DNA from 4 places in the Comamonas sp. Tr-654 genome. Region 1 is predicted to be linked to each of the others. Evidence: predicted binding sites of a transcription regulator. Region 1 holds the regulator's gene; each other region holds the start of a gene.
The links. The regulator FNR, encoded in region 1, switches genes on or off when oxygen is low (the NO sensors DNR and NnrR bind a similar motif). The targets are predictions, from matches to a motif close to TTGATNNNNATCAA.
Positions count from the first base shown of each region.

Region 2: cyoA (ubiquinol oxidase subunit II) is a predicted target of FNR. The motif match lies at 5,659-5,672, and genes of this name have one in related genera.
Region 3: F3J24_RS04395 (DUF2189 domain-containing protein) is a predicted target of FNR. The motif match lies at 5,617-5,630, and genes of this name have one in related genera.
Region 4: F3J24_RS21360 (OmpW family protein) is a predicted target of FNR. The motif match lies at 2,252-2,265, and genes of this name have one in related genera.

Region 1 is NZ_VWWQ01000007.1:198,107-205,651, reverse strand. Features, by position in the region: gene ccoP (cytochrome-c oxidase, cbb3-type subunit III) at 1-55, shown strand, start outside; gene ccoG (cytochrome c oxidase accessory protein CcoG) at 138-1,580, shown strand; gene F3J24_RS20795 (FixH family protein) at 1,664-1,969, shown strand; gene F3J24_RS20790 (hypothetical protein) at 2,389-2,652, shown strand; gene fnr (fumarate/nitrate reduction transcriptional regulator Fnr) at 2,819-3,541, opposite strand; gene hemN (oxygen-independent coproporphyrinogen III oxidase) at 3,811-5,193, shown strand; gene F3J24_RS20775 (sulfite exporter TauE/SafE family protein) at 5,197-5,910, shown strand; gene F3J24_RS20770 (HD-GYP domain-containing protein) at 6,021-7,265, shown strand; gene F3J24_RS20765 (bifunctional diguanylate cyclase/phosphodiesterase) at 7,268-7,545, shown strand, end outside.
Region 2 is NZ_VWWQ01000001.1:114,270-121,814, reverse strand. Features, by position in the region: gene pobA (4-hydroxybenzoate 3-monooxygenase) at 1-754, opposite strand, end outside; gene F3J24_RS00475 (IclR family transcriptional regulator C-terminal domain-containing protein) at 935-1,723, shown strand; gene F3J24_RS00470 (LysR family transcriptional regulator) at 1,869-2,780, opposite strand; gene F3J24_RS00465 (tripartite tricarboxylate transporter substrate binding protein) at 2,969-3,967, shown strand; gene F3J24_RS00460 (MFS transporter) at 4,088-5,428, opposite strand; gene cyoA (ubiquinol oxidase subunit II) at 5,767-6,822, shown strand; gene cyoB (cytochrome o ubiquinol oxidase subunit I) at 6,885-7,545, shown strand, end outside.
Region 3 is NZ_VWWQ01000001.1:965,731-973,275, reverse strand. Features, by position in the region: gene F3J24_RS04420 (acyl-CoA dehydrogenase) at 1-938, shown strand, start outside; gene F3J24_RS04415 (patatin-like phospholipase family protein) at 999-2,030, opposite strand; gene F3J24_RS04410 (MFS transporter) at 2,305-3,570, shown strand; gene F3J24_RS04405 (BON domain-containing protein) at 3,747-4,253, shown strand; gene F3J24_RS04400 (PLP-dependent transferase) at 4,338-5,561, shown strand; gene F3J24_RS04395 (DUF2189 domain-containing protein) at 5,785-6,582, shown strand; gene F3J24_RS04390 (hypothetical protein) at 6,603-6,824, shown strand; gene F3J24_RS04385 (arylesterase) at 6,842-7,540, opposite strand; gene F3J24_RS04380 (ABC transporter ATP-binding protein) at 7,539-7,545, shown strand, end outside.
Region 4 is NZ_VWWQ01000007.1:337,207-344,751, reverse strand. Features, by position in the region: gene F3J24_RS21375 (VWA domain-containing protein) at 1-741, shown strand, start outside; gene F3J24_RS21370 (hypothetical protein) at 775-984, opposite strand; gene F3J24_RS21365 (DUF808 domain-containing protein) at 1,127-2,143, shown strand; gene F3J24_RS21360 (OmpW family protein) at 2,347-2,961, shown strand; gene egtD (L-histidine N(alpha)-methyltransferase) at 3,437-4,348, shown strand; gene egtB (ergothioneine biosynthesis protein EgtB) at 4,353-5,651, shown strand; gene F3J24_RS21345 (O-acetylhomoserine aminocarboxypropyltransferase/cysteine synthase family protein) at 5,679-6,956, opposite strand; gene F3J24_RS21340 (diguanylate cyclase) at 7,146-7,545, shown strand, end outside.

The DNA.
Region 1 (7,545 bases):
CGCGGTGCTGGCCTCCTATGTCTGGGGGCTGTCCAACGTAAGCGCCCAGAAGTAAGACGGGTGATGAAGGCGGTGCCAAGGCACCGCCTTTTTCTCGTTTGAGTTTTCAGTAATTACAAAAATATTAAGGAACTGCGATGCCCTGCGATCCGGAGAAACCTCGCAAAGTCATTCCGATCACGGCTGAGCCTGTGGACGGCGGCCAGGAATATATGCCCATGTTCGCCTCCGAACAGAAGGTGTACTCGCGCGCCATCAGCGGCGTCTTCTCGCGCTGGCGCTGGATCATGGTGTTCCTGACCCAGATCGTCTTCTACGGTCTGCCGTGGCTGCAGTGGGGCGAGCGCCAGATGGTGCTGTTCGATCTCGGGGCGCGGCGCTTCTATCTGTTCGGGCTGGTGCTCTACCCGCAGGACTTCATCTACCTGACGGGGCTGCTCATCATCAGCGCGCTGGGGCTGTTTCTGTTTACCGCAGTGGCCGGGCGTCTGTGGTGCGGCTTTTCCTGTCCGCAGACAGTCTATACCGAGATCTTCATGTGGATCGAGAGCAAGGTCGAGGGAGACCGCAGCGCCCGCATGCGCATCGACAAGCATGGCTGGACCTTCGAGAAAATCTGGAAGAAATCGCTTAAACAGTTCCTCTGGATTGTTCTGTCCCTGTGGACCGGATTCACCTTTGTCGGCTACTTCGTGCCCATCCGTGAACTGGGTGTGGAGTTGATGGCCTTCCAGGGCAGCTGGCAGATTTTCTGGGTGCTGTTCTACGGCTTTGCCACATATGGCAATGCTGGCTATATGCGCGAGCAGGTCTGCAAGTACATGTGCCCCTATGCACGTTTCCAGAGCGCCATGTTCGACAAGGACACCATGATCGTCAGCTACGACGTGCAGCGCGGTGAAGCACGCGGCCCGCGCAGAAAAGACGTGGACTACAAGGCGCAGGGTCTGGGTGACTGCATAGACTGCAAGCTTTGCGTTCAGGTCTGCCCCGTAGGCATCGACATCCGCAAGGGGTTGCAGTACGAGTGCATTGGCTGCGGTCTGTGCATCGATGCCTGCAACTCCGTGATGGACAAGATGGAGTACCCGCGCGGCCTGATACGCCTGACCACGCAGAACGCCGTGGCCAAGCTCTGGAAACAGGCGCAGGTGATCCGGCGCATCTTCCGCCCGCGCGTGCTGATCTACTCGACCGTGCTGCTGGCGCTGAGCGCAGCCATGATCGCCAGCCTGGTTCTGCGCGAGCCACTCAAGGTCGACGTGATTCGCGACCGCGCCGCGCTGTCGCGCATCGTGGCTGGCGGCAAGCTCGAAAACGTCTATCGCCTGCAGATCATGAATGCGACCGAGTCCGAGCAGCGCTATCGCATCAGCGCCACGGGGCTGGATCAGCTGGAGGTCGTATCCGAGCAGGAAGTCTCGGTAGGTCCGGCCGAGACACGCGGCATTGCGGTGCGCCTGCAGATTCCCTACGGCTCAGCCGTTTCCGGCTCGCACCCTGTGCATTTCAATGTGGATGCGCTGACGGCTGGAGCCGGACGTATCTCCGAAAAATCCGTGTTCCTGGTGCCACGCTAGGGCATCGCGAATCAGCAACAATTGATGCCGCTCGATTGCAGGTTTGCAATGGGGCGGCCAGATTTCTGAAAAGAGGTTTCACCATGTCGGCAGCACAAGCCAAGGCCCCGCAAAAGGCCAAGATCATCCACCCCGAGGACGGCAAGCCCTGGTGGAAGTTTGCCCATGTCTGGCTCGTCATCGCCGGTCCCGCTGTGGTGGTGGTCGCGGGCATCGTGACCGCCTATATCGCCATGAGCAAGCCGGATCCTGTGATCGACCCCGACTACTACCGTCACGGCATTGAAATCAACCAGCGCCTCACCGAGAGCGAAAAAAGCCTGGCGCCGGCAGTGACGGGGCGCAACCATGCCGCGACGCCGGCCAAGGACCATCCGCTGGATCGCTGACCGCGATTTCAACGCATTCCCGAGGCCGCTTTCGCGGCCTTTTTTACGCCCCTGGTTGCAGACTTTTCTGGAGCCTGGCCGGTCGCGGCGGCACTCGGTGTCTTGGTCGATTGCAGAGTAGGGCGCTCGCTTGCCGTACAGCCGGCGCCGCATGAGCGCATGTTCTGGCCTTCGCTGCAGCGTTCAAGGACCGGTAAAAGCTGGGGCCGGGTGGTATTCAATAACAGGAGCGCATAGCGCTTAATCAAAGGCTATTTCAGATAGATATAGACCTTAAATCGATGCACATAAAGCGCTGGAAGCTCTTTAAGTAAGAGCGGTCCAGGGTTTCCTATCTGAGTGCATGCCCTTGGTATGACGAGGAAAGTCATGGCAATTGTGCAAAATGGGTTCAAACCCACAGGCCAAGGAGAATCGCGATGGATGCTCGACGCTGGATGTGGATTGTCTGGCCGGCTTTTCTGGCGGCGGCAATCATGGAAATGGTGGTATTTGCCTTTGTGGACCCGCTGGACATGCACTGGCTGGGTTCGCCTCTGGAATGGTCGCGCAATGGCATTTACACCCTGGCCTTTTTTGCCTTCTGGGCGGTCACCGTGTTCAGCGGACTGATGACCGCCATGCTGGGCCGTTCGGCCAGCGATCTGAATCAGGGCATAGTCTCGGAGCCCCTGGTCGAGTAAAGCGCTGCGCACAGGACCGCAGTTTCGAGGCCGGTGGCGGCTTCGGATGGCGGGGCTGGGCGCTCGCTGTGCCGGCGGCCTCGGTAGCGGAAACTCCTGGCAGGCATTCGCCGTCATAAAAAAAGCCCGCTGTCTGCGGGCTTTGTCTTGAAGGCTGCTGTCGAACTCAGTCCTGGCATTGCTGGCTGTTGACGATGCGCCTGAGCGCCTCGGTATCCAGAATGCGTAGATGGCGCTGTCGGACTTCGATGATGCCTTCCTCGGCGAACTTGGAGAAGGTGCGGCTCACGGTCTCCAGCTTGAGGCCCAGATAGCTGCCGATTTCTTCACGCGTCATGCGCAGCACCAGCTCCGACTTCGAAAAGCCGCGTGCAGACAGACGCTGCACCAGGTTCAGCACAAAGGCTGCGAGACGTTCTTCGGCGCGCATGCTGCCCAGCAGCAGCATTACGCCATGCTCACGCACGATTTCGCGGCTCATGACCTTGTGCACATGATTTTGCAGTGCTGTGACTTCGCGCGAGAGCTGCTCGAGCTTGTCGAAAGGCATGATGCAGACTTCGGCATCTTCCAGCGCCACGGCATCGCAGGTGTGATGGTCGTTGACGATTCCGTCCAGACCGATGATCTCGCCGGCCATCTGAAAGCCAGTGACCTGGTCGCGACCGTCTTCGGTGGCCACGCTGGTCTTGAAGAAGCCGGTGCGAATGGCGTACAGCGAGGTGAACTCCTCGCCGTTGCGAAACAGCAGCCCGCCCCGTTTGACCTTGCGGCGTGTGGCCACAATTTCGTCAATGCGCTCCATTTGTTCATCGTCCAGGCCCATGGGCATGCACAGTTCACGCAGATTGCAGTTGGAGCAGGATGCTTTGATGGTCTGAAGATTCATGGGCTTTTCAGCAACGGCACAGACAGACTTGGAATGGAGAGTCGCGCCGGTCATTGACCTCGTAGTTAGTGATGAGTTGGATCAAATTGTCGCAGTACTTGCCTTACGCTCTCTTGATATTCATCAAGGACAGTTGGATTGCCTTGGGGCACATTGTTTGTATTCATTCAAAAACATGTGCTTCTGCCCATTATGGGCATGATTTCCAGGATCTGGTTTTCTTTGAAATCTGCTCAATGTGGAGTGTGGGCGCACCCTAACTTTCAGTTATGACCGCAGTCACGCCCGAGTTGCTGAGCCGCTTTGATATTCCCGGCCCGCGCTACACATCATTTCCAACAGCCGACCGTTTTGTTGAGGCTTTTGGTGCAGACGACTATATCCTGGCATTGAAACAGCGCAAGACGCATTCGGGCTCACGTGCCTTGCCCTTGTCCGTTTATGTGCATGTGCCGTTTTGTGAGTCGCTTTGCTATTACTGCGCCTGCAACAAGATAGTGACCAAGCATCATGAGAAGGCTGCCGAGTATCTGGATTATCTGGGCCGTGAACTGGCCATGCATACCGAGCATTGTGGCAAAGGCCAGCTGGTAAGCCAGCTGCATCTTGGAGGCGGCACGCCGACCTTCTTCAGCGATGCCGAACTGCAGCAGCTGATGGTCCTGATGCGTGAGCATTTCAAGCTCGATCCGGCTGGCGAATATTCCATCGAAGTCGATCCGCGTACCGTGAGCAACGAGAGGCTGAAGACACTCAAGGACATGGGCTTCAATCGCCTGAGCTTTGGCGTGCAGGATTTTGACCCCGCAGTGCAGAAAGCGGTGCACCGGGAGCAGCCCGCCGAGCAAGTCTTTGAACTGGTGGCCGAGGCCCGCCGGCTGGGCTTTGTCTCCATCAATGTGGACCTGATCTACGGTCTGCCCAAGCAGACATCCGAGTCTTTTGCGCGAACGCTGGCCCAGGTCAATGAGCTGCGTCCCGACCGCATTGCACTGTATGCCTATGCGCATCTGCCCGAGCGCTTCAAGCCGCAAAGGCGTATTGCATCGGCTGACTTGCCCATGGGACAGGAGAAGCTGAACATGCTCTCCGGCGCAATCGATGCCTTCATGAATGGCGGCTATGTCTATGTGGGCATGGATCACTTTGCGTTGCCCGACGACTCTCTGGCCATCGCCAAGCGTCAGGGGCGCCTGCATCGCAACTTCCAGGGCTACAGCACCCAGCCCGATTGCGACCTGATTGCGCTGGGCGTATCGGCCATCGGCAAGGTGGGCGCCACCTACAGCCAGAACGTCAAGACCCTGGAAGAGTATTACGACGCCATTGATGGCGGCATGCTGCCCGTGCAGCGCGGATTGGCGCTCTCGCGTGACGATCTGGTGCGCAGGGCCATCATCATGGCCATCATGTGTCAGGGCTCCGTCCTGTACGAGCCGATGGAGCAGGCCTGGCTGATCAATTTCCGCGAGTACTTTGCTCGGGAGTTGGCAGCACTTGCGGAAATGCAGCGCAATGGCCTGGTTCAGCTATCCGACGAGGGCTTCAAGGTCACGGGCCTGGGCTGGTTTTTTGTGCGCGGAGTAGCCATGCTGTTTGATCGATATTTGCAGGCCGACCGAAACCGCGCGCGCTTTTCACGCATCATCTAGCGCATGTTGTTTTCGCTGGTCTGGACTGCTTTGATCATGGGGCTCGTGGGTGGGCCCCATTGTCTTGTGATGTGCGCTGCACCTTGCAGCGTCGTGACGGGTGCAAGGCCTGCCAGCGACGGCCAGGTCATCGCCTTGCACGGCCTGCAAAAACGCCAATGGCTGCGTACCAGTCTGTTTCATCTGGGACGCATTGCTGGTTATGCCCTGCTGGGCGGAGTGGCGGCCGTGGCCATGGAGAGTCTGGCCTGGCTGACCAGCCAGACAACGGCCTTGCAGAAGCTCTGGACGCTGATGCATGTCGCGGTTATGGCCTGGGGTCTGGCCATGCTGGTGCAGGCGCGACAACCGGTCTGGCTGGAGCAGGCTGGGCGCTCTGTCTGGACCAGGGTCCAGCCCTGGGTCGTCGCCCCGGGAGGGAGTCTGGCCGCAGGCTTTGCCTGGGCCCTGATGCCTTGCGGTTTGCTGTATTCGGCAGTGCTGGTGGCCGCGCTGAGTGGCGGAGTCTGGCAAGGTGCTCTGTCAATGGCAGCCTTTGCCGTTGGCGGCGCCGTGTGGTTGCTGGCGGGCCCCTGGTTGTGGCAGCTGGGGCAGTCGCATCTCAATGCTTTGCGGGCGCGCTGGGGCACCAGAATTGCGGGTTTGATGCTGATTGGTGTTGCGAGTTGGGCTTTGTGGATGGATCTGGTCTACAAACCCGGCCTTTGGTGCCGATAAGTCACACAGGAGGGGAATGTTGGTGCAGTTTGCATCCCAACAGACCCTAGTCATGGTTGAGCAGTCATGGAACTGCGGAATAATGTCTCATCTTGTGTGTAGCGCTCAAAGTGAATCGTTTCGTTGCTATTGATATCGGACAATTGCGAATTGGCATGTATGTCCATCTGGAGACTGGCTGGTTGCGCCACCCGTTTCCCGTCAGCAGCTTCAAGATTGTCAATGACGAGCAGTTGCAGACGCTCAGGACCCTGAAGCTCAAGGCCGTACAGGTTGATCTCTCCAGAAGCGATCTGGTGGAGGCTGTCACGCCTTCCGTCGCGCCACCTCGGCCTGCTGCGAGCCATCCAGACAGCGATGCGCATGCCTGGCGCGACAGCATTCTGGGTGTGCAGTCCCGGTTTCTGGGTGCGGTTTCCGTATTTGACGATGTTCAGGCCCTGCTGCCTGCCAACCCCGAGCGCGCACGCGCCACGACCGATAGGCTGGTTGCACAGCAAGTCATCAAACTGGCTCAGGCTCGTGATCTGAGCTTGCATCTGCTCGCGGATACGGGCGGTGCCACATTCGGTGTTCATGGAGTGAACGTTTCCGTGCTGAGCCTGTTGCTGGGCAAGACGCTGGGCTTGCGCAACGATGTGCTGCAGGATCTGGGCACTGCCGCGTTGCTGCATGACATCGGCAAGCAGGGGCTGGAGATTTCCGCGTCGGCCAATGCACTGAATCAAGGCACGGATCGCATGCCGCTGCGAGAGACCACCTATGCGCGGCATGTCGGAGAGTCGGTGGCGTTGGCTCTGTCCATGGGCTATCCTCCTTCGGTCACGACAGCCATCGCCCAGCACCATGAGTGGGCTGATGGATCGGGCTTTCCGCTTGGCCTGTTGGCGACCGATATGGATATCGCTGGACAGATACTGGCGCTGGCCAACAATTTCGAGCGTTTGTGCAATCTGCCACTGCAAGGCAACGAAATGACGCCCCATGAAGCCATGGCCGTACTGTATGGGCAGTATCGCCAGCGTTATGCACCTGAGGTGCTCAAGGCATTCGTGCAGACTCTGGGTGTCTATCCGCCGGGGTCCTTGGTGGAGCTCAGCGACGGGCGCATGGGCGTGGTGGTGTCTGTCAATACCAGCCAGTCTCTCAAGCCGCAGGTGCTGACCTATGACACGCAGACGGCGCAGAAGCTGCGGTTCGTCGATTTGCTTGAATATGTGGGTTTGGGGATTCGTCGCGGTTTGACGCGTAATCAGCTATCGCGCAACGCGCTGGAAGCTTTGCAGCCACAACGGCGTCTTTGCTATTTTTTTGACAGTTCTGCAGCACCTGCTGTCGAGAAAGATCTCGCGTGACCATGCCGCAGAGTTTTCTGATCGACCCGCTGCTCGCTGCCATGCTCGATGGCTTGCAGGAGGCCGTCTGGCTGCTTGATTCTCAGAGCCTGCGCGTGCTTCATGCCAATGCGGCCAGCACTCATCTCACAGGTTACACCCCTGAGCAGGCACGGGAGCAGTATGTCGATGTGCTGTGCGCCTCCCTGGTGCAGAAGGCGTTCTGGCAGGATGCTTCTAATTGGGTGGGCGGCGCGAAATTTCTCACGGAGATCTGCAGGGCGGATGGATCGTTGACGGC
Region 2 (7,545 bases), on a different contig from region 1:
GCGCTTCGGGGTCCAGGCGCTTCTTGAGCTCTTCCCAGAACGCTTCGTCGCTCCAGTCCTCGACCTTGTCGGTCAGCGGCACCTGCAGATAGTAGCGGCTGCGTGTGGCGCTGCGCTGGCTGCACAGCGCAAAGCCGCGTTCGGTGTTGGCATAGATCAGCTCGTGCGACACGGGCGGCGTATCGGAGAGCAGGCCCAGCCAGCCGAAGGGATAGACCTTCTCGAAAGTCTTGATCTTGTCCTGAGGCGCGCTGGCGCGGCAGATGCCGTGAAAGCCGTCGCAACCGGCGATGAAGTCGCATTCGATCTCGTGCACCTGGCCGTCTTTTTCGTAACGCACCTTGGGCTTGTCGCTCTCGAATTCCACGGGCTGCACGTTGCTGGCCTCGTACACCGTGGTCAGGCCCTCCTGGGCACGCACTTCCATCAGGTCACGGGTGACTTCGGTCTGGCCGTAGACCATCACGCGCTTGCCGCCGGTCAGGCCGTTGAGGTCGATACGGTGGCGCTTGCCCTTGAACAGCAGCTCGATACCGTCGTGAGGCAGACCTTCCTCATTCATGCGCTTGTCGGCACCCGCCTGCTTGAGCAGATCCACCGTCACCTGCTCCAGCACGCCGGCGCGGATGCGGCCCAGCACATAGTCGGCGCTGCGCTGCTCGATGATGATGTTGTCGATGCCCGCCTTGTAGAGCAGCTGCCCCAGCAGCAAGCCCGAGGGACCGGCACCGATGATGGCGACTTGTGTACGCATGAATATGACTCCTTGTTATGGCTCAAAAACCTGTCAATCGGCGCGCGTGACAACGCCGGTTGCGCTATGGAGCAAGACTAAGTTTTGTGCTGCATCAAGACAAAGGAGAGAATCGTTGTTTGCGCGATAATCGCACAATGAGAACGATGATCGCGCAAAACAAGGACAACAGAACCGAGCATGAGTGAATCCGGCACCCCTACCATCGCTGCGGCGGACTTCATTGCCGGCCTGGCCAAGGGCCTGGCCGTACTCGAGAGCTTCGACACCGAGCGCCAGCGCCTGAACGCCACCATGGCGGCCGAGCGCGCGGGCATCACGCGCGCCGCCGCCAGGCGCCATCTGCTCACCCTGGCCTATCTCGGCTATCTGGAATCCGATGGCAGCTATTTCTGGCTGGCCCCCAAGGTGCTGCGCCTGTCGGGTAGCTATCTGGCCTCGGCCCGGCTGCCGCGCATCGTGCAGCCCGTGCTGCACAGGCTGGCCGCGCAGACCGGACTGTCCTACTCCTGCGTGGTGCGCGAGGGCCGCGAAGTCGTCATCGTCGCGCGCAGCGCCGTGCATGAGAAAGGCGAGCGGCTGATGGCCCACGGACTGCACCTGGGCACGCGCCTGCCGGCGCATGCCACGTCCACGGGCCGGGTGCTGCTGGCCTCGCTCTCGGGCTCGGAGCTCGACGACTGGCTGGCCACCTATGACCTGCCCAAGCTGACGGCGCACACGGTCTCCGATGGTGCGGCGCTGAAGACCTTGCTCGACGAGGTGCGCCGCCTCGACTACTGCATGGCACTTGAGGAGCATGAACTGGCGATTCAGGCCGTGGCCGTGCCGCTGCGCAATATGCGCGGGCGCACCGTGGCAGCGCTGAATGTGGTGACATCGGCCAAGCGCATGAGCCCGCAAACCATGCAGCAGGAAATACTGCCGCTGCTGCAGGAAGCCGCGAGAACCTTGCGCCCGCAGCTTTGACGCTATTAATATCAAAGCTTATTGCGCTTTCCCTTCATTGATTTCAGGTACAAATAAGGTTGAAATCCTTATTCAACAGGCGCAAACAGCTCCCCTAACAGGAGCATAAACCGACAGCGGCCATGCCCCGGAGCAGGCCAGTCGCTCAGATATGACCGCTTTCCACCGAGCAGACTTGCATGCTGAGACGGCGCAGCAGCTCGGCTGTGCGGCGCATCAGGGGCGTGGACTTCTTCTTGGCGGGCTGCACCAGACACAAGGTGCTGACGATATGCGGCGACTTGATGGGCACCTCCACCAGCGATGCATCAGTGGCATGACTGTGCATGGCGCTGTCGGTCAGCGCCGCATAGCCATAGCCGCCACGCACCAGATCCAGAATGGCCGGCACGCTGGAAACCTCCCAGACCACATTGAGCTTGACCTGGGACAGCGTGGCCTGGGCCTCCATCAGTTTGCGGAAAATCTGCCCGTGCTGGGGCATGATCAGCGGGAACTCGGCCAGATGCTCGAACGGGATGCTGGTGCGCCCTGCCAGCGTGCTGGCCGGCCCGATCAGGCACAGACGCTCTTCGAGCACGGGCGAGACCTCGATCTGCGGGTGCGGCTCCGGCGTGTAGACCAGGCCCAGATCCATGCGCCCCGAGGTTAGCCACTCCGAGATATTCATGGAGAAACCTTCGACCACCGCCAGCCTGGCCTTGGGCATCTCGCGGCTGAAGCCATCGATCAGGGGCAAGGTCAGGCGCCGCGCCAGGCTCGGCGGCAGGCCCACGGTGATGCGCCCCACGGGCTCGTCGCGCTGGCTGCCCAGGTCTTCCTTGGCCATTGCCACGCGCTGCATGATGGCGTGCCCATGCTCGAGCAGGCGACGCCCCGCATCGGTCAGCGTCACGCCGCGCCCGGTGCGTATCAGCAATGTCTCGCGCAACTCGGTTTCCAGGGCCCGTACCTGACGGCTGAGCGCCGGCTGGGCGGTGTCCAGCAGTACCGCAGCTTTGCTGAAGCTCCCCACTTCGGCCACCCGAACAAAGGTCTCTATCTGCTGCAGATTCATGCTCACACCTTTCAAAACAAGCTATGCTATTTTGCTATAGCTGCTAGCCTCAGCTAGACCTAGGTGTTTATGCCCCAAGTGACACAATGTAATTAACTGGGCCTGAATATCTAAAAATAACAGCCGACGATATCAACAATGCGTGGTCCACACGCAATTCATCATCGACATCCTTCCAGGGAGACAAAATGACCCATAAGCTCAACATGAGCCGTCGCCAAGCTGCATTCGCACTCGGCGCCATTGCCGCAGCCGTGGCAGCCCCCTCGTTCGCCCAGAGCGACAAGTGGCCCACCAAGTCCTCGCGCATCATCAACCCCTTCCCCGTAGGCGGCGGTCCCGATGGCATCTCGCGCCTGGTGGCCGACAAGCTGGGCCGTGCCTGGGGCCAGCCCGTGGTGGTGGAAAACCGTCCCGGCGGCAACGGCTTCATCGCCATCAACGAATTCAAGCGCGGCGCGACCGACGGCACGGACATGATCCAGCTGGACAACGTCCACATCGCGGCCTACCCCCACCTGTTCAAGAAGCTGCCCTACGACCTGAACAAGGACTTCGACATTCTGATGCCCTTGTTCCGCAACTACTTCTTTGTCTGCGTGCCCGTCAACAGCCCCTACAAGACCATCGGTGACCTGATCGCCGATGCCAAGGCGCATCCCGGCAAGCTGAACTACGGCTCATGGTCCGTGGGCAACCCCGTGCACCTGGGCTCGGCACTGCTGGAAAACCAGACCGGCACCAAGATGGAGCACGTGATCTACAAGGAAACCAGCCAGCTGTACCAGGGCGTCGCCAATGGCGAGTTGACCTTTGCCCTGGGCTCTCTGGGCACTGCAGGTCCTCTGGTACGTGGCGGCAAGCTGCGCTTCCTGGCGGTGGCTGCTCCCAGCCGCATTGCCGGCTTCGAGAACGTGCCCACGGTGTCCGAATCGGGCGGCCCCAAGGATTTCGCAGCCATCGGCTGGAACGCCCTGGCCGTGCGCCCCGGCACTCCTGCGGCCGTGGTCGAGAAGATCCGCACCGATGTCCGCCAGGCGCTGACCGGCCAGGACGTGAAGGAAAAGTTCGCTGCCTTCGGCTACGAGTCCTTCAACCCCACACCCGCTGAATTCAAGGCCTTCATGGCTTCCGAGAGCAAGCGCTTTGGCGAGGTGATCAAGAAGGCCGGTCTGGCTCTGGACTGATACAGCCCGCCCATCCGTAAAGAAGCCGCCTCTTGAAGGCGGCTTTTTCATGCGCTGCAGCATCAGAAAAAACGCCCGATGCGCAGCACCGGGCGTTTTGCAGAGAAGCGAGCAAGCTTCTTATTGATCGCGCGCCTCGATGGCACGGTTGATACCCAAGGCAGCCAGCGTGCACAAGGCGCCCGACAGCAGATAGATACCCAAAGCCACCAGACCGAACTTGGCCGAGACGCCCAGGGCTACCAGTGGAGCGAACGCCGCACCGATGAGCCAGGCCATATCCGTGGACAGGGCCGCGCCGGTGTAACGATAGCGCGACGAGAAGTTGGAGGTCACCGTGCCCGATGCCTGACCATAGGACAGGCCCAGCAGCACAAAGCCCACCAGGATGAACACATTGTTGCCGGTGCTGCCGCTGCCCAGCAGCCAGGGCGCCAGGAAGCTGAAGATACCGATCAGGCAGGCCATGGTGCCCAGGGTGTTGCGGCGACCCACTCGGTCCGCCAGCCAGCCCGACAGCATGATGGCCGCGCCGGCCAGCAGCGCGCCGATGATCTGCACCACCAGCACTTCGGTCATGGACTGATCGGAGTACATGGAGATCCAGGACAGCGGGAACACGGTCACCAGGTGGAACAGCGCAAAGCTGGCCAGTGCGGCGAAAGCACCGATCAACACATTGCGGCCTTCGTTGGCCATGAGACTGGTCACGCTGATGGGCTCCAGCTCACGCTCCTGCAGAAGCTGGGTATAGGACTGCCCCACGACCAGACGCAGGCGGGCAAACAGCGCCACCACGTTGATGGCAAAAGCCACGCAGAAGGGATAGCGCCAGCCATAGCTCATGAACTCGTCCGCCGACAGGCTGGAGTACAGATAGGCAAACAGCGCTGCCGCAATGATGAATCCCAGCGGCGCCCCGAGCTGGCCGATCATCGAGTACCAGCCGCGCTTGTTCGGCGGTGCGGACATGGCCAGCAGCGAGGGCAAGCCATCCCAGGAGCCGCCCAGCGCCAGGCCCTGGCCGATGCGCAGGATCACCAGCGCCCAGACGGCCTTCATGCCGGCGACCTCATAGCTGGGCAGAAAGGTCATGCCCACCGTGCAGACGCCAAGCAGGAGCAGCGCCAGTGTCAGTTTGGTGGCACGCCCCCAGACCCGCTGCACGGCCATCGACAGCGCCGTGCCTACAGGGCGGGCCACGAAGGCCAGCGAGAAGATGGCAAACGCGGCCAGCGTGCCGTCGAGCTTGGACAGATAGGGAAACAGCAGCGAGGGAAACACCAGCACGCAGGCGATGCCGAACACGAAGAAGTCAAAGTACTCGGAAGAGCGCCCTATGATCACGCCCACCGCGATCTCGCCAGGGGTCACATCCTCATCGGTATCCGCATAGGCCAGGGTTTCCGAGTTCTCATAGTCTTGCTGAGTAAGACCAACGGACGGGTTCATGCTTATCATAAAGGTACAACTCCTTGTCTTACTTTTCAGTCCCGGGGACGCTTTCCGTTCTACGCCCAAGCATGTGCAGCTGCAATAGAGTTTTTGCCCTGAACCCTGTCAGCCCAGCCCTCGGCAGAGGAGGCCTAGTGGGGCGAATTTGACAATTTCAAGCCCTGTCAGCGCAAAGTTTGCCCGCCTTTAAAAGGTGCTAAACCCTTGTCGCGTAGCGTATTTTCAAGACTAGACCCTTGACCTTGGACAAAATGTCCAATGGACACCCCCCGGTTTGGTATTACATTTGCCGAGATCCAGTAATCCGCGTTTACACCTAAGCGCGACTTTGTCACGCCTAAAGCATGTTAAAAATCAAGGAAATCCGTGGGCCCGCGTGGCTCTCAGCGGCCGCTTTGACCGCAACCCTCGCCGGTTGCAGCAAGGCCGTCGTCCTCAACCCAGCTGGCGATGTCGCCAAGCAGCAAGGCGATCTGGTCATTACGGCCACTTTGCTGATGTTGCTCATCATCGTCCCCGTCATCTTTTTGACGCTGCTGTTTGCCTGGAAATACCGCCAGTCCAACACCGAAGCCAAGTACGACCCCGAATGGCACCACTCCACTGCGCTGGAACTGGTGATCTGGACGGTTCCCCTGCTCATCATCATCGCTTTGGGCGCCATTACCTGGATCAGCACCCACAAGCTCGACCCCTATCGTCCTCTGGACCGCATCTCCTCCACCAAGGCGCTGGACCCCAACGTCAAGCCCCTGGAGATTCAGGTCGTGTCCCTGGACTGGAAGTGGCTGTTCTTCTACCCCGAGCAAGGCATTGCCACCGTCAACGAAGTGGCTGCCCCGGTGGACCGCCCCATCCGCTTCAAGCTGACCTCCACCAACACCATGAACGCGTTCTACGTTCCTGATCTGGCCGGCATGATCTACACCATGCCCGGCATGCAGACCGAACTGAATGCCGTGATAAACAAGCCCGGTGTCTATGGCGGCAAGTCCTCTCATTACAGCGGCGCTGGCTTTGCCGGCATGACCTTCAAGTTCCACGGTCTGGAAAACCAGCAGTTCGACCAGTGGGTGGCCCAGGCCAAGAGCGAAGGCAAGACGCTGACGCGCGATGCCTACCTCGATCTGGCCAAGCCCAGCGAGCGTAACCCCGTTGAACGCTTCGCCAGCGTGGACGAAGGCCTGTACAACAAGGTCCTCAACCGCTGCGTGGAAGAAGGCAAGATGTGCATGAACGAAATGATGGCCATCGACGCCGCCGGCGGCAAGCCACCTGCACACCACGGCAAGACCTCCAGCGTGACCCTGCCCCTGGATGTCTGCACTTCCAAAGACGCTGACCGCGTTGTCGCCCTGCTCGACGAAGTCGCCGCCTCCGGAGCTGTCGCACAGCAATAAGTAGTTCACGGTGCGGATGCGCTCACCGCTCAGCCGCTCCAATACGACAAAAGAGACTCAACATGTCTGAAACAACAACCCCGGCCTCCCACTGGCTGTTGGGCCGTATCACATGGGACCAGATTCCCATGACGCATGAGCCCATCGTGCTCTTGACCTTTATTGCCGTGGTGCTTGGCGGCCTCGTCGTGGTCGGCGGCATCACCAAGTTCCGCCTCTGGGCTCCGCTGTGGAACGACTGGATCACCTCCATCGACCACAAGAAGATCGGCATCATGTACATGATCCTCGGTCTGGTCATGTTCCTGCGCGGCTTTGCCGATGCCGTGATGATGCGTCTGCAGCAGTCCATGGCCTTCGGCGACAACATGGGCTACCTGCCTCCTCACCACTACGACCAGATCTTCACAGCCCACGGCGTGATCATGATCTTCTTCGTGGCGATGCCCTTCGTGACCGGCCTGATGAACTACCTGGTTCCTCTGCAGATCGGCGCACGTGACGTGTCCTTCCCGTTCCTGAACAACTTCAGCTTCTGGATGACCACCGGCGGCGCCGTGCTGGTGATGATCTCCCTGTTCCTGGGCGAGTTCTCCACCTCCGGCTGGCTGGCACTGTCCAATCTGGGGCACCAGAGCGGCAGCACGGGTCTTGATTACTACATCTGGGGCCTGCAGGTTGCCGGTGTCGGAACGACCTTGTCAGGTATCAACCTGATCGTGA
Region 3 (7,545 bases), on a different contig from region 1:
GCGAGGGCCTCAAATGCATGTTCCACATGATGAACGAGGCGCGCATCTCCATCGGCATGGCGGCTTCCATGCTGGGCATGGCGGGCTACCACGCCAGTCTTGAATATGCGCAAAGCCGCCCTCAGGGCCGCCCCATAGGCGAGGGCGGCAAGGATGCGAGCCGGCCACAGTCGCGCATCATCGAGCATGCCGACGTCAAGCGCATGCTGCTGGCGCAGAAGGCCTATTGCGAAGGCGCGCTGGCCCTGAACCTGCTGTGCGCGAGGCTGGTGGACGAGCAGTACACAGGCCAGAGCCAGGAGGCGGCAGAAGCCAGGCTGCTGCTGGAGGTGTTGACGCCGGTGGCCAAGAGCTGGCCCAGCGAGTTCTGCCTGGAAGCCAATTCGCTGGCCATCCAGATCCATGGGGGCTATGGCTATACGCGCGACTTCGCGGTCGAGCAGTACTGGCGCGACAACCGCCTGAACATGATTCACGAGGGCACGCATGGCATCCAGGCCATGGATCTGCTGGGCCGCAAGGTCGTCATGGACGGTGGCAAGGGGCTGCAACTGCTGGCGGCCCGCATCAACGCCACCATCCAGCGTGCCGTGCAGCATGAAAAGCTGGCAAGCCATGCCAACCAGCTGGCGCGGGCATTGGCCGATGTGGGCGCCGCCACCAAGGCGGCCTGGGCGAGCGGCAATCCCCAGGAGGCCCTGGCCAATGCCGTGCCCTATATGCAGGCCTTCGGCCATATGGTGCTGGCCTGGATCTGGCTGGATGTGGCGCTGGCCGTGCTGGCCATGGACAGGGATCTGGCGATTGCCGCCCATCGCGGCAGCATGGCGGCGCAGCGCTACTTCTTCCAGTACGAGCTGCCGCGCATCGGTGCCTGGCTGCAGGTGGTCAAGGCGCGCGACATGACCTGTGCAGGTATGGAGGAAGAGGCGTTCTAAGCCGCGCAGCACAACAAAAAGGCCCGCGTCAGCGGGCCTTTTTGTTGTCGAGCGCTCGGCTCAGGGCCTTTCGCAGTTATCGCTCATGCCCACCATGCCGGAGAGCTTCTGCAGGCTGGAGCGCTGTTTCAGGCACTCCTGATAGCTGGCTTCAGCGGCTTTTTGCTGCGCCACCTGGGTGGCCTTGGCACGCTCGGCGCGCAGCTGGGCGATGCGTTCGCGAATCTGCGGCATCAGCGCCGCAGCCGCCTTCTCGCCTTCCACAATCGCATGGCTGCGCTGAGCGAAGTCGGCCGGGCCGATGTCCAGCACCTTGGGGCGGATGATGATGTCGGCGCGTGCCAGCTCGGCCTGGCCCAGCTTCTGGCCCATGATGGCAATCGACTGATTGAGCGCGCCCAGCATATTGGCCGGGGTCTTGCCGCTGGCCTTGTTGGAGATGTCCACTGCAATCACGATGTCGGCCCCCAGATTGCGCACGGCATCCACGGGTACGGGGCTGACAATGCCGCCGTCCACATAGTGGTACTTGCCGATGGTGACCGGCTGAAACACGCCGGGCACGCTGCTGGAGGCGCGCACAGCCTGGCCCACGTTGCCACGGGCAAACACCGTGCGTTCGCCGTCTTCCAGGCGCGTTGCGATGGCGACAAAGGGCTTGGCCATCTGCTCCAGCGGCTTGCGGTGCACCTGTTCGTTCACATAGTCTTCGAGCTTCTGGCCCAGTACCAGACCGCCGGAGGACAGTTGCAGGTCGCGGATCTTGGCCTCGTCCAACGCTACAGCTTTTTCCTGCAGCTCGAAGGCGTTCATGCCGCTCGCATAGAGCGCGCCCACCACGCTGCCGGCGCTGGTGCCGGCCACGAACGAGGGAGTCAGGCCATTGGCCTCGAGCATCTTGATGACCCCGATATGGGCAAAGCCCTTGGCCGCGCCGCCGCCCAGGGCCAGGCCGATCTTGATCGCGGGGGCCGAGGCGGTGGCGGTAGGCGGCTCGGGTGTCGCTGCGGGGCTGGGCGGATTGCTGCCGCAGGCGGCAAGGCCAAGCAGACTCAAACAGAGCAAAGGGCGCAAAAAAACGTTCGGGCGCATGCCGGGAAATCCTGCTGTCATTAGGGCGCAAAGTATAGCGATGGGTGCCGGAGTCGGTGATGTGCGGGTTTGCTTGTCAAAAAGCATAGCTTTCATCGCTTGCCTGTAAATCGTTTGAGGCATGTATCCCTTGTTTGGCCTATGCGCGAGCAAGCCGCCCTGTCGACAATGTCCCCATCGCAAGCAAGTGGCTGGCCCGCTCTGACGACGCGGCAGGATGAAGGCCTGCGCGCTCTGTCCCTGATGCGGGAGCGGCACCATGAAGAGGCAGCAGATGTCGCAAGGCAATACATGGCAGGCGGAAGTCGCAACGGCACAGGCCGCAGTCTGGTGGGTGGGCTTCGGCCTGGTGGTGGGAGTGCTGGGGGCAGCGCTGATCAGCCCGCTGTATGCGCTCTACCAGCAGGACTGGCAGTTGCGGCCCAGCGATATCTCGCTGATTTATGTGCTCTATATGTGCGGTGGGCTGTGCGCCCTGCTGTTTCTGGGGCGTTTGCCCGATCGCATCGGTTTCCAGCGCGTGATGCTGTGCTTTCTGTGTCTGACGCTAGTGGGCACGCTGATCTCGATGCTGGCCTGGAATCTGCCCAGCCTGATCGTCGGGCGCTTTGTGGTGGGGCTGTCCTCAAGCCTCATCACCATCAGCGCCACCACGGGACTGACGCTACTGGCGGCCAGCGGCGCCACCCGTCTGCAGCCTCGGCGTGTGGCCATGGTGGCCAGTTTTCTCAACGTGCTGGGCTTTGGCCTGGGGCCGCTGATCGGCGGTGTGGTCGGGCAGTGGCTGCCTTGGCCCTTGGCGACGGCCTATCTGGTGCCGCTGGTATTGGGCTGCATTGGCGTGGCCGGCGTCCTCATGGTCAAGCTGCCTGAGTCGGCGCAGCTGAATGCAGGGCGGCCTGCCCAAGCGGCTGCTCGCCTGCGCTGGCAGGACTGTCTGCCGCGGCTGACCTGGCCTGGGCGCGAGGACTCCCGGGCGTTTGCGCTAACCTGCGGCTATCCGTTCGTGGCGTTTGGCGTGTTCGGGCTCTATGCCTCCATGGCACCGCTGTTTCTGCAGCAGATGATTGCCTGGAGCGGCCCCGTGGTCAGCGGTACGGCCATTGCGGTGATCCTGCTCGTCTCTGCGGGCATTCAGCTCCTGGCTGCCAATCTGCCGCTGCATCGCTGCGGCTTTGCCGGGATGGCGCTGCTGGCGCTCAGCAACGCCGTGCTGATGTTGAACCTGCAGGCCCGATCGATGCTGCTGTTTGTCCTGGGAGTGTGTCTGACGGCGCTCGGGCATGGCATGTGCATGCTGGCCGGCATGAGCATGGTCGGCCGTCTTGCGGGGCCTGACAACCGGGCAGGCTTGCTGTCCACCTATCAGACCATAGGCTTGCTCGGCTCCATGCTGCCCATGCTGGTCGTGGGCTGGATTGCCGACCGCTGGAGCATCACGCTGGCCGTGAGCCTGTTTGCCTGTTTTGTCATGCTGTTGGCTACCCTGTTGGGACTGGCATTTGCGTGCCATCCGCGCATACGGGAGGCTGTGGACTGAGGCAGGGCTTTCAGACAGTTTCTGCAAAGAACAGAAACTAACATTCATTAATAAAGTGTCACAAATTTGGATAAATTTGTCCTACAGGGATGCGGGAAAAGTTCGTATCCGGGCCAAAATGGGGGCTGGTTACAGTTACTAGTCATGTTTTTGCAAGCATTAAGGGAGAAATCGATATGACCACTATGTTCAAGCGTTCCGCTCAAGTTCTGGCCATTACCGCCTTGGCCTTTGGCTTGGCTGCCTGCGGCAAGTCCGAAGACAAGACCGCTGGCCAGAAGCTCGATTCCGCCATTTCCCAGACCGAGAAGGCTGCGGAAAATGCAGGCACCAAGATTGAAGAAGGCACGGTCAAGGCCGGCGATGCGGCTGCCGATGCACTGGCCAAGGCTGGTGAAGCTGCTGGCGCTGCTGTGGACAAGGCTGGCGAGAAGATGGAAGAGGGCGCTGCCAAGGCGGGTGCAGCCCTGGATGACGCAGGCATCACCGCCGCCGTCAAGACCGACCTGATCAAGGCCCCGGAAATCAGCGCGCTGCAGATCAATGTGGACACCAAGGCCGGCGCAGTGACCCTGACCGGCACCGTGCCCAGCGAAGCCGTCAAGACCCAGGCCGGCGATATCGCCAAGGCTGCCAAGGGTGTGACCTCGGTCAACAACAATCTGACCGTGAAGGCTGGTTGATACCTTTCTGCCGGCATTTCGCATGAAGCCAGAGCGCGCAAGCCCTCTGGCTTTTTTGTGCTCGCATGGCACTAAGATCAGGGCATGACCCAAGCCGACCACAAGCTTTCCACCCACCTGATTCACCATCCCTACAAGGCTCCGACGGACTTCGAAGGCCCGCAGCCGGCCGTGCACAAGGCTTCGACCGTGTACTTCGAGAACGTGCAGGCCATGCGAGAACGCCGCTGGCTGGACAAGAGCAGCTACACCTACGGCCTGCATGGCACGCCCACGACCTATGCGCTGGAAGAGCGTCTGGCTTCGCTGGAGGGTGGCCTGCAATGCCTGCTGGTGCCCAGCGGCCTGGCCGCGATTGCCACGGTGTCGCTGGCGCTGCTCAGGACGGGCGACGAGGTGCTCGTTCCCGATAACGTCTACGGCCCCAACAAGACGCTGACCGAAGGCGAGCTGACCCATTTCGGCATCGGCCACCAGTACTACGACCCCATGAGTGTCGAAGATCTGGCGGCCAAGATCACGCCCGCCACCAAGCTGGTCTGGCTGGAAGCTCCGGGCTCGGTCACCATGGAGTTCCCGAATCTCGTCGAGCAGGTTCGCCTGTGCCGGGCCAGGGGTGTGACCATGGTGCTGGACAACACCTGGGGCGCGGGCCTGGCTTTTCGCCCCTTCGACCTGCTGGGCGACGGCAGCCTGGGTGTCGATGTCACGGCCCATGCACTGACCAAGTACCCCAGCGGCGGCGGCGATGTGCTGATGGGCAGCATCATCACGCGCAACCAGCCCCTGCATATGCGCATCAAGCTCGCGCACATGCGCCTGGGTCTGGGCGTGAGCGGCAACGACGCCGAGGCCGTGCTGCGCAGCCTGCCCAGCATTGGTCTGCGCTATCACGCACAGGATCGCTCGGCACGCCAGCTGGCGCAGTGGCTGGCCACCCACAGTGCGGTGGCGCAGGTCTTGCACCCCGCCATGCCTGACGCCCCGGGCCATGCTTACTGGAAGCAGCTGTGCGCACAAGGCCAGGGTCAGGATGGCGTGGCCGCCGGTCTGTTCAGCGTGGTCATCGACGAACGCTTCGATCAGGCGGCCGTGGATCGCTTCTGCGACAGCCTGCGCCTGTTCAAGCTGGGTTACAGCTGGGGCGGGCCGGTGAGTCTGGTCGTGCCCTACGAGCTGCCCGAGATGCGCAGCCGTGCCACCCCGCATATCAAAGCGGGGACCGTGGTGCGCTTTGCCATCGGCCTCGAGGATGCGACCGATCTGCAGGCCGATCTGGCCCAGGCGCTGCTCAAGGCTTTTGGGTGAAGCTATTCAAATGAGAGCTGGTGGCGCTTGTCTACAGGCGATTTCAATGTGGTTTTTGATTGAAGTCAACAATAGTCGAGCGCTATAAGCTCTTGTTTTTATAGTGAATACGCGGAGGCCAGCATGCGGGCTTTCCGCAATGCAGATTCAGGGCTGAGCGGGTAACTTGTTCCTGTCGGCTGCCGCCCCCGAGGCGCGGCATGGGCGACAAGGAGGGTCTCGCATGCAAGCTTCCCCTGTTTCCGAAGTCAAGGCTGAGTCCGGCAATCTGCAGATTCTGCAACTGCGCTGGAGCGAGCCCTGGCAGTGGCTGCTGCTCGGACTGCACGATGTGCGGCGCGCACCCATGATTGCGCTGTTCTACGGCCTGTGCTTCTGGGGCATGGCGCGGCTGCTGGCCTGGGTGTTCCGCTCCAGTCCCGAATATGTGATGTCCATGGCCAGCGGCTGTCTGCTGGTCGGCCCCTTCATGGCCATGGGCCTGTACTACGTCAGCAAGCAGCTGGAGCAGGGCAAGCCCGTGCTGCTGTCGCAGTCGCTGACCTGCTGGGACCGACACCTGGCCAGCATGGGCATGCTGGTGATGGTGCTGATGGTGCTGGAGATGCTCTGGGGGCGCGCCGCCATGGTGGTGTTTGCTATCTCGTTCGACACCGGCATGCCCAGCACGGCAACGTTGCTGCAGACCCTGCTGCGCCCCGAGAACTGGGAGTTCCTGCTGGGCTACAGCGCGGTTGGCGGGATATTTGCGGCCCTGGTGTTTGCCAGCATGGTGGTTTCGTTGCCCACGATTCTCGATCTGGATACCGATGCGCTGACGGCCTGTATCACCAGCATGCGTGTGGTGGGCGCCAACACGGGCGTGATGCTGCTGTGGGGGCTGATCATCACCATGTTGATCGCGGCCTCGCTGCTGCTCTACAGTGTGGGTCTGATCGTCATCGGGCCGCTGCTGGGCTGTGCCAGCTGGCATGCGTATAAAGCCAGCGTCCGCGCCGAAAGCAAGGAGGTCGCTGCCTAAGGCGCAATGAGGGGGATGCCATGGAGTTCTGGAACTGGTTGAAAAAAGTCTTCTCGCCTCAGTCCGGCGTGCCGGGGCGCAGCGCCGATTCGCAGCTGGCATGGACTTCGGCGAGCAGCCGTGAAGACGGCAGCGACGTCTTCAACGACAGCTATTTTTGTGGCTCGGGCAACGGCGAGAGTGCCTGCAGCACGGACAGTGGCGATTCCGGCGGTGATGGCGGAGGCGGCGGCAGCGACTGAGGCTGCGCGGGCATCGCCTATTTCAGCAGCGGCCTGAGCTTGGGCCAGACATTGGTCAGCATCTGCGGCTGGGCCTGGGCATTGGGGTGAATGCGGTCGCTCTGGAACCACTGCTCGGCATCCGCCGCATCGCCGATTCCCGACAGCAGAAACGGCACCAGCGGCAGCTTTTGCGCATCGGCAACCTTCTTGAACATGCCGGCAAACTGCTCGGTGTAGGTTGCTCCATAGTTGGGAGGCACCTGCATCCCCACCAGTAGCACCTGGGCTCCGGCTTCCTTGGCGGCCTTGATCATGACTTCCAGATTCTGCTGCGTGCTCTGCAGCGCCAGGCCGCGCAATGCGTCGTTGCCGCCCAGCTCCAGAATCACGATGCCGGGTTCATGCTGTCTGAGCAGCGACGCCAGGCGCGCTCTGCCGCCAGCCGTGGTCTCACCGCTGATGCTGGCATTGACCACCTTGCGCGGGTTTTTTTCATCATCCATGCGCTGCTGCAGCAGCTGAACCCAGCCCTTGCCGCGCGTCAGTCCGTACTCGGCGCTCAGCGAATCGCCCAGCACCAGCACCGGGCCGGATTTGGCTGCGGGCGCGGCCGCCGCTGCAATGCCGCAAGCCCCCGAAATGGCGAGCGTCAGAGCAACAGCGATACAGTGACGACGCTGCAGTGCAAACTGCGGGCTGCGATCCTTGACGTTTTTGCTATCCAATTGATTCATGTCCA
Region 4 (7,545 bases), 140 kb from region 1:
ATGAAAAAGCTCGAGGAGCCCATGCGCAGTGCCGTGGCCGGGGCACTGGACCGTAGCCAGCGCAACCGACGCCCGCGCCATGCCGAAATCGACTGGAATCGCACCATACGCGCCAACCTGCGCCATTGGCAGCCCGAATACAAGACCATTGTTCCGGAGACGCTGATTGGCTATGGGCGCAAGGCGCGCCGCCCGCAGCGCGAGGTGATCCTGTGCATTGACCAGAGTGGCTCCATGGCCAACTCGGTGGTCTATTCCAGCATCTTTGGTGCGGTGATGGCCAGTCTGCCGGCCGTGGCCACCAAGCTGGTGGTGTTTGATACGGCCGTGGTCGACCTGACGGAAAAACTCGACGATCCTGTCGATGTGCTGTTTGGCGTACAGCTGGGCGGTGGCACCGATATCAATGGTGCGGTCGGCTATTGCCAGGGGTTGATCAGCGAGCCGCGCAACAGCATTCTGGTGCTGATCTCCGACCTTTACGAAGGCGGTGTGGAGTCGGGCCTGCTGCGCCGCGCCAACGAGCTGGTGGAAGCCGGCGTGCAGTTCATCACGCTGCTGGCGCTCAGCGACGAGGGAGCTCCGGCCTATGACGCGGAACTGGCGGCCAAGCTGGCGGCACTGGGCGTGCCCTCGTTTGCCTGCACTCCCGACGCCTTTCCGCAGCTCATGGCAGCGGCCATTCGCCGTGACGATGTGGCCGCCTGGGCGGCGACACAGGGCTTCAAGACCAGCAAATAGGAAGACGGCCGGAAGAAGACTGCTTGCTCGGGCTCAGTCCGGCAGAGCGACGCCGAGTTTGGCCAGCCTGGCGACCATCACATCACGGCGGCGTGCGGCCTTGGCAGCGGTTTCGCTGACCGTTGCAATGGTCTTGGGGCCTTTGCCTGCAGCGGCCTTGACCAGTTCCGCCTTCTTGGCGGCCTCTGCGGCAAGTTTGCGGTAGCTGGCAATCAGTTCGGCATGGGCGATGGCTTGAGTCACAGGGTTTCCGTTCGATAAGGGCGCTCATTGTCGCTGCAAAGCCAGTGCCGCGGCGAACGCGCAGCTGATTGGCAATTTCCTGTCGCAATCGTGGCACGGTTTGCAGGCATGATGGCGATTTTGCAAACCACCAGGAGAAGCGATGGCAGGTGCCGGCCTTTTGATGTTGCTAGACGATATTGCTAGCTTGCTGGACGACGTGGCCTTGATGACCAAGACTGCGGCAGGCAAGAGCACGGCGATTCTGGACGATGTGGCTACCCAGACCAAGGTGGCGGTGCAGAAGACGGCCGGCGTGCTGGGCGACGATCTGGCACTCAATGCCGAGCAGGTCACGGGAGTGAAGGCCAACCGGGAGCTGCCTGTGGTCTGGGCGGTGGCCAAGGGCTCGCTGCTGAACAAGGCTATCCTGGTGCCTGCCGCGCTGTTGATCAGCGCTTTTGTGCCCTGGTTGATCACGCCTTTGTTGATGGTAGGTGGCGCTTTTCTGTGCTTCGAAGGCGTGGAGAAGATCCTGGATCTGTTTCACAAGCACCAAAAGCATGATGCGCATGATGCCGTGGTGGATGCCGAGGAAGCGGCCCATCAAGGTGTTGCACCTTCATCGGTGCGCGCCGCGCGTGAGAAGCAGATGGATCCGATGGAGTACGAGAAGCAGAAAGTCAAAGGCGCTGTGCGCACGGACTTTATCTTGTCGGCCGAAATCATGGCGATTGCACTGGGTACGGTAGCCACCAAGCCCATCTGGGAGCAGGCTGCGGTGCTGGTGGCAGTGGCCCTGGCCATCACCATGTTCGTCTACGGACTGGTGGCCGGCATTGTGCGCATGGACGATGTGGGTGGTGACCTGATGAGGCGCAGCAACCGCGCAGCCCAGGCCGTCGGTCGTGGCCTGATCGCCTTCACTCCCTGGCTGATGCGCGGGCTGTCGATTGTCGGCACGGCAGCCATGTTCATGGTGGGCGGCAGCCTGCTGGTGCACGGCATAGGGCCGATTGAACACTGGGTGCAGCAGGTGATCGTCCCCATGGGCGGAATTGTCGCGGCATTGGGCACGGTGCTGGTGCATGTGCTGGTGGGGGCTGCCATCGGCGGGGTTGTCGTTATCTGTCTGGCGCTCTGGCGCAAGCTGCGTCCGGCCAAGGTCACGCACCAGTAGCGCATCTAGCATTGCCGGCAGTGCAGAGGTTTGCGCTGCATCAGCATTCAAGACTGGCGTGGCCGAAGGGCAACGCCGGTCTTTTTCTTTGAGGTGTTGGTCTGCGGGTTGACGTGGAACAAAGCTGCCAGGCAGTGGCTTTGTTTCAATCACTACCAAGGAAGGCGAACAAGCTTTCTGCCCATCTCTTCAAGGAAAAGCTCATGAAAAAAACTCTGATCGCGATTGCCGCTGCTGCCAGCGCCCTCACTGCCGGTACCGCTTTTGCCCAGTCTTCGTTTGACGGCTCCAGCTCCTGGATGGTCCGGGCGCGTGCCGTGCATCTGAACAGCGAAAACGGCGGCCCCGCAGGTGATGCCGGCGTCAGCATCAACAACAAATGGATGCCCGAGCTGGATGTTTCGTACTTCTTCACGCCCAATATCGCCGCCGAGCTGATTCTGACCTTTCCGCAGAAGCACGATGTACGCCTGAATGGCGACAAGATCGGCACGCTCAAGCATCTGCCTCCCACCTTGCTGGCGCAGTACCACTTCACCAACCTCGGTGCCTTCAAGCCTTACGTGGGTGCAGGTGTCAACTACACACGCTTCTCGAATGTGAGCATTCTCGATGGCGCCGTGACCGTGAAGAAGAACAGCGTCGGTGGCGCGCTGCAGATCGGCTTTGACTATGCGCTGGACAAGAACTGGTCGCTGAACTTCGACGTCAAGAAGGTCTATCTGGGCACCAAGGTTACGGGAGCCGGCGTGTTCCAGGACACCAAGTTCAAGGTCGACCCATGGCTGGTCGGCGTGGGCGTGGGCTATCGCTTCTGATAGTTTCACGGCAAAGAGTGTTCTCATCTGCGGCCTTCTTCCCGCAGGTGAGGCACGCACCGCAGGCTCTGTGGTGCATCGGGGTCAGCAGGCCGACATGGTCTGATGGCTCCGGAGGCTAGGGTGTATGTTTAATCGGTGTTCCGCGAGTGCGGGATACCGATTTTTTTTGGTGAGCTCCAGGATCAGTATTGGCTTTGTCAGCATTGCTGCAGGCACATGCAGTAAAAGTATCGCTGGCTTCAGTCCTACTTGCGCCTGTCGTCGACAGCGCTAGGCTTTAGGGCCCAAAGCAGTCTTGGCAGTGATGGCGCGGGCAATGGCTGTATCGCGCGATCGACTCATCAGGAGAATCAGCATGCGCGCGATACCGGACAGGCAGGCAGCATCCATCGAGTCTTTGTCTCGCGCAGGGCGCATTCCATTGCCTCTGGCCTCCTTGCTCCTGCCCGCAGAGCCTTGCACAGCCCCGCAGATGCCGCTGTGTGAAGAGCTGGCACAAGGGCTGATGCAGCGGCAGGCACAGATTTCCCCCAAATTCCTATATGACGCGCGCGGCTGCGCCTTGTTCGAGCAGATAACCGAGCTACCCGAGTACTACCCCACAAGAACCGAGGCTGCCATCATGGCCCGGTACGATCTGGAGATCGCCCAGGCTATGGAAGGCTGCCAGGTGCTGATAGAGCTGGGCGCGGGCAATTGCGAAAAGGTGCGACGCCTGTGCCGCAGCGTGGGGCCGCAGCAATTTCTGGGGGTGGATATTGCGGTCGAGTTCCTGCAGGCCGCGGTGGCCAGGCTGGAGCAGGACTTTCCTCGACTGAGGGCGCGTGCGGTTGCGGCGGATTTCACGGGGGACTGGCATTTGCCGCCGGGCGTGCCGAAGGCGCGGCGTGAGCTGTTCTATCCGGGCTCTTCGATCGGTAACTTCGACACCCAGCAGGCGCTGCATATGCTGCGGCACATGCATTCGCTCGTAGAGGGTGACGGCGGGCTGCTGATCGGTATCGATCTGCCCAAACCGGTTCCGGTCTTGCTGGCTGCCTACGATGATGAACAGGGCGTTACCGCCGAGTTCAACCTGAATGTGCTCAATCATGCAAACCGTCTGCTGGGCAGTGACTTCAATCTTCAGGATTGGGCGCATGAGGCGCGCTTCGACAGCCGGAACTCTCGCATAGAGATGCATTTGCGCGCCCGTCGCCCCGTCATGGTTTGCTGGCCTCAAGGTGTGCGTTACTTTGCCCAGGGCGAGACCGTCCACACGGAGAACAGCTACAAGTATCCTCTGTCTGATTTTCTCTCCATGCTGGCGCATGCGGGCTTTTCCGCTCCCCAGGTCTGGACCGATGAACAGCAATGGTTTGCCGTCATTCATGCACGTGCCTGAAGCCATGGTTCAGCCCCTTTTCGTCTCGTCCGAGGCAATGGACTGGACGGCGCTGGCGCTTCAGTTCGAGCGGGTGAGAGCCTGTACGCAAAAGCTGGCAGCGCCACTGTCCGCCGAAGATGCCTGCGTGCAATCCATGCCCGATGCCAGTCCCGCCAAATGGCATCTGGCCCATACCAGCTGGTTTTTTGAAACCTTTGTACTGGCTGCGCATCAGCAGGGGCATCAGGTTTTCGATGCCAGCTATCGCATGCTGTTCAACTCCTACTACCAGCAGGTGGGGGCACGGCATCCGCGAGCCCAGCGGGGCTTGTTGAGCAGGCCGTCCCTGGCGCAGATCATGACTTATCGCGCCGTGGTGGATGAGCAGATGCTGGCGCTGATGGCGGCCATGAAAGAGAGAAAGCCTGCGACGCAGCAGGCGGTGGCCCAGCTCATCACGTTGGGCCTGCAGCACGAGCAGCAGCATCAGGAGCTGCTGCTCACCGACATCAAGCATTTGCTTTCCTGCCACCCGCTTTGGCCTGCTTATGCAGCGGACTCACCGGCCGAGACGGATTCCGGGCCGGCCCATGCAGACCTCACATGGCAGCCGGTGGAGGCCGGCATCTACCGCATAGGCTATGGCGATGGCGATTTCGCCTTTGACAATGAGATGCCCAGGCACAGCGTCTATGTGCAGACTGCACAGATTGCATCGAGGCCGGTGAACAATGGCGAGTTTCTGCGCTTTGTGCTGGATGGCGGCTACCGCCAGCCGCAATGGTGGCTGGCCGAGGGCTGGGACTGGTGCCAGGCCCAGCAACTGAGCCACCCCTGCTACTGGAGGGATGCCGAAGGCCATGCAGGTGACGGGGGCTGGCAGGAGTTCAGCCTCTATGGCGTGAGGGCTCTGCACGCGCTGCGGCCTGTCTGTCATATCTCCTATTTCGAGGCCGATGCCTATGCGCGCTGGGCTGGTGCACGCCTGCCGACGGAGATGGAGTGGGAGGTGGCCATGGGCCTGCATGAATGGCCTGTATCCCGGCCCGGCCTGCATCCCGAGGCGTCGGCTGGCTGTCAGGGATCGGGAATCGGCCAGGTCTGGGAGTGGACGCAGTCATCCTATGCCGCCTACCCGGGCTTTCGGGTGGCCGAGGGCGCTGTGGGGGAGTACAACGGCAAGTTCATGGTCAACCAGTACGTGCTGCGCGGAGGCTCCTGCCTCACGCCTGCCGGCCATGCGCGGCTGACCTACCGCAATTTCTTTCCTGCAACGGCTCGCTGGCAGATGACGGGACTGCGCCTAGCGCGCGATGTGTGAAGTCGCGCGCCAGAGTGGGAAGCCGCTTCAGACCTGTTCCAGCGCCTGGTTCAGATCGGCCAGCAGATCGTCAATATGCTCGATGCCCACCGACAGGCGCACCATGCCTTCGGTGACGCCGGCCTTGGCCAGCTCATCGGCATCCAGCTGGCGGTGGGTGGTTGAGGCAGGGTGGGTCGCCAGCGACTTGGCATCGCCGATATTGACCAGGCGCGTGAACAGCTGCAGCGCATCCAGGAAACGCGCACCGGCCGCACGGCCTTCGTTGCCCTTGAGGCTGAAGGAGAGAATGCCCGAAGCACGGCCACCGGACTGCTTTTGCACGATGGCGTGATCGGGGTGGTCCTTGAGTCCGGCATAGCGCACCCATTCCACTTTCGGGTGTTGCAGCAGGGTTTCGGCAATCTTCTGCGTGTTTTCGCAGATGCGGTCCATGCGCAGAGCCAGGGTTTCAATGCCTTGCAGGATCTGGAAGGCGTTCTGCGGCGAAATGGCTGCACCCATATTGCGCAGCGGTACGACGCGGGCGCGGCCAATAAAGGCGGCGGGGCCCAGTGCTTCGGTGTAGACCACGCCGTGATAGCTGACGTCGGGCTCGTTGAGGCGCTTGAAGCGCGCCTTGTGCTCGGCCCAGGGGAACTTGCCGCTGTCCACGATCGCCCCGCCCACGCTGGTGCCGTGGCCGCCCAGGTACTTGGTCAGCGAGTGCACCACGATGTCTGCGCCATGTTCGAACGGCCGCAGCAGATAGGGCGAAGATACGGTGTTGTCGACAATCAGCGGAACGCCATGTCGGTGTGCCACGTCGGCCAGCGCACGGATATCGGTCACGTTGCCCAGCGGATTGCCGATGGATTCGATGAATACCGCCTTGGTCCTGGCGTCGATCAGCTTGCCGAAGCTTGCCGGATCGCGTGGATCGGCAAAGCGCACCTCGATGCCTTGCTGCGGAAAGGTGTGGGCAAACAGGTTGTAGGTGCCGCCATAGAGCGTGCTGGCCGACACGATGTTGTCACCCGCTTCGGCCAGAGTCTGGATCGCGGCGGTGATGGCGGCCATGCCCGATGCCAGTGCGAGTGCGGCAATGCCGCCTTCGAGTGCCGCGACGCGCTTTTCCAGCACGTCGGTGGTGGGGTTCATGATGCGCGTGTAGATATTGCCCGGGACCTTCAGATCAAACAGGTCGGCACCATGCTGGGCACTGTCAAACGCGTAGGCTACCGTCTGGTAGATGGGAACGGCCGCAGCCTTGGTGGTGGGATCTGGGGAATAGCCGGCATGTACGGCCAGTGTCTCTAAGCGCATATATGTGTCTCTTTGGCAAGTTATTCGAAGGCCGCAGCCCGGGCTTTGGCATCATTGATTATGGGCAGGTCGTCGACTCAGGAGAACGACCTAATGGCTATGTGCTTATGCCGCAGTGAAAGCCGGAGATACTTCTCTCCGGAGAATGGTTGACGTTGAATTCACAGTTTCCTGCGCGGAGAACCTAAATTGGGCCAGCCTGCAGATTTGTACTTTGCCTTGATCGCGCCGGCTTGCGTGATGCTGTTCGGGCTTGCCTTGCTGGCTTGCTGGTATGTGCAGCGCCGACAGCCGCGTGCCTTGTTTCTGCTCTGGCTGGTGGGCGGCTATGTGCTGCTCGCGACGGCTCTGGCTGCGCAAAGCCTGATGAGCAATGCGCAGCTGAGCCAGTTTGCCATGGTCACGGCATGTCTGTATCTGCTCGGTACCTGGTCGCTGGCGCAAGGCGTTTCCCTTAGGCTGGGGTCTGCGGGGGCGAGTGTGCCCGGCGGTATTCTGATCGCTGTCGTCGCCCTGTCCGTACTGTTCTACTTTTCGCGGATCGAGAATAACTTGTGGGTCCGCGTGCAATGTCTGGCTCTGGCGATGG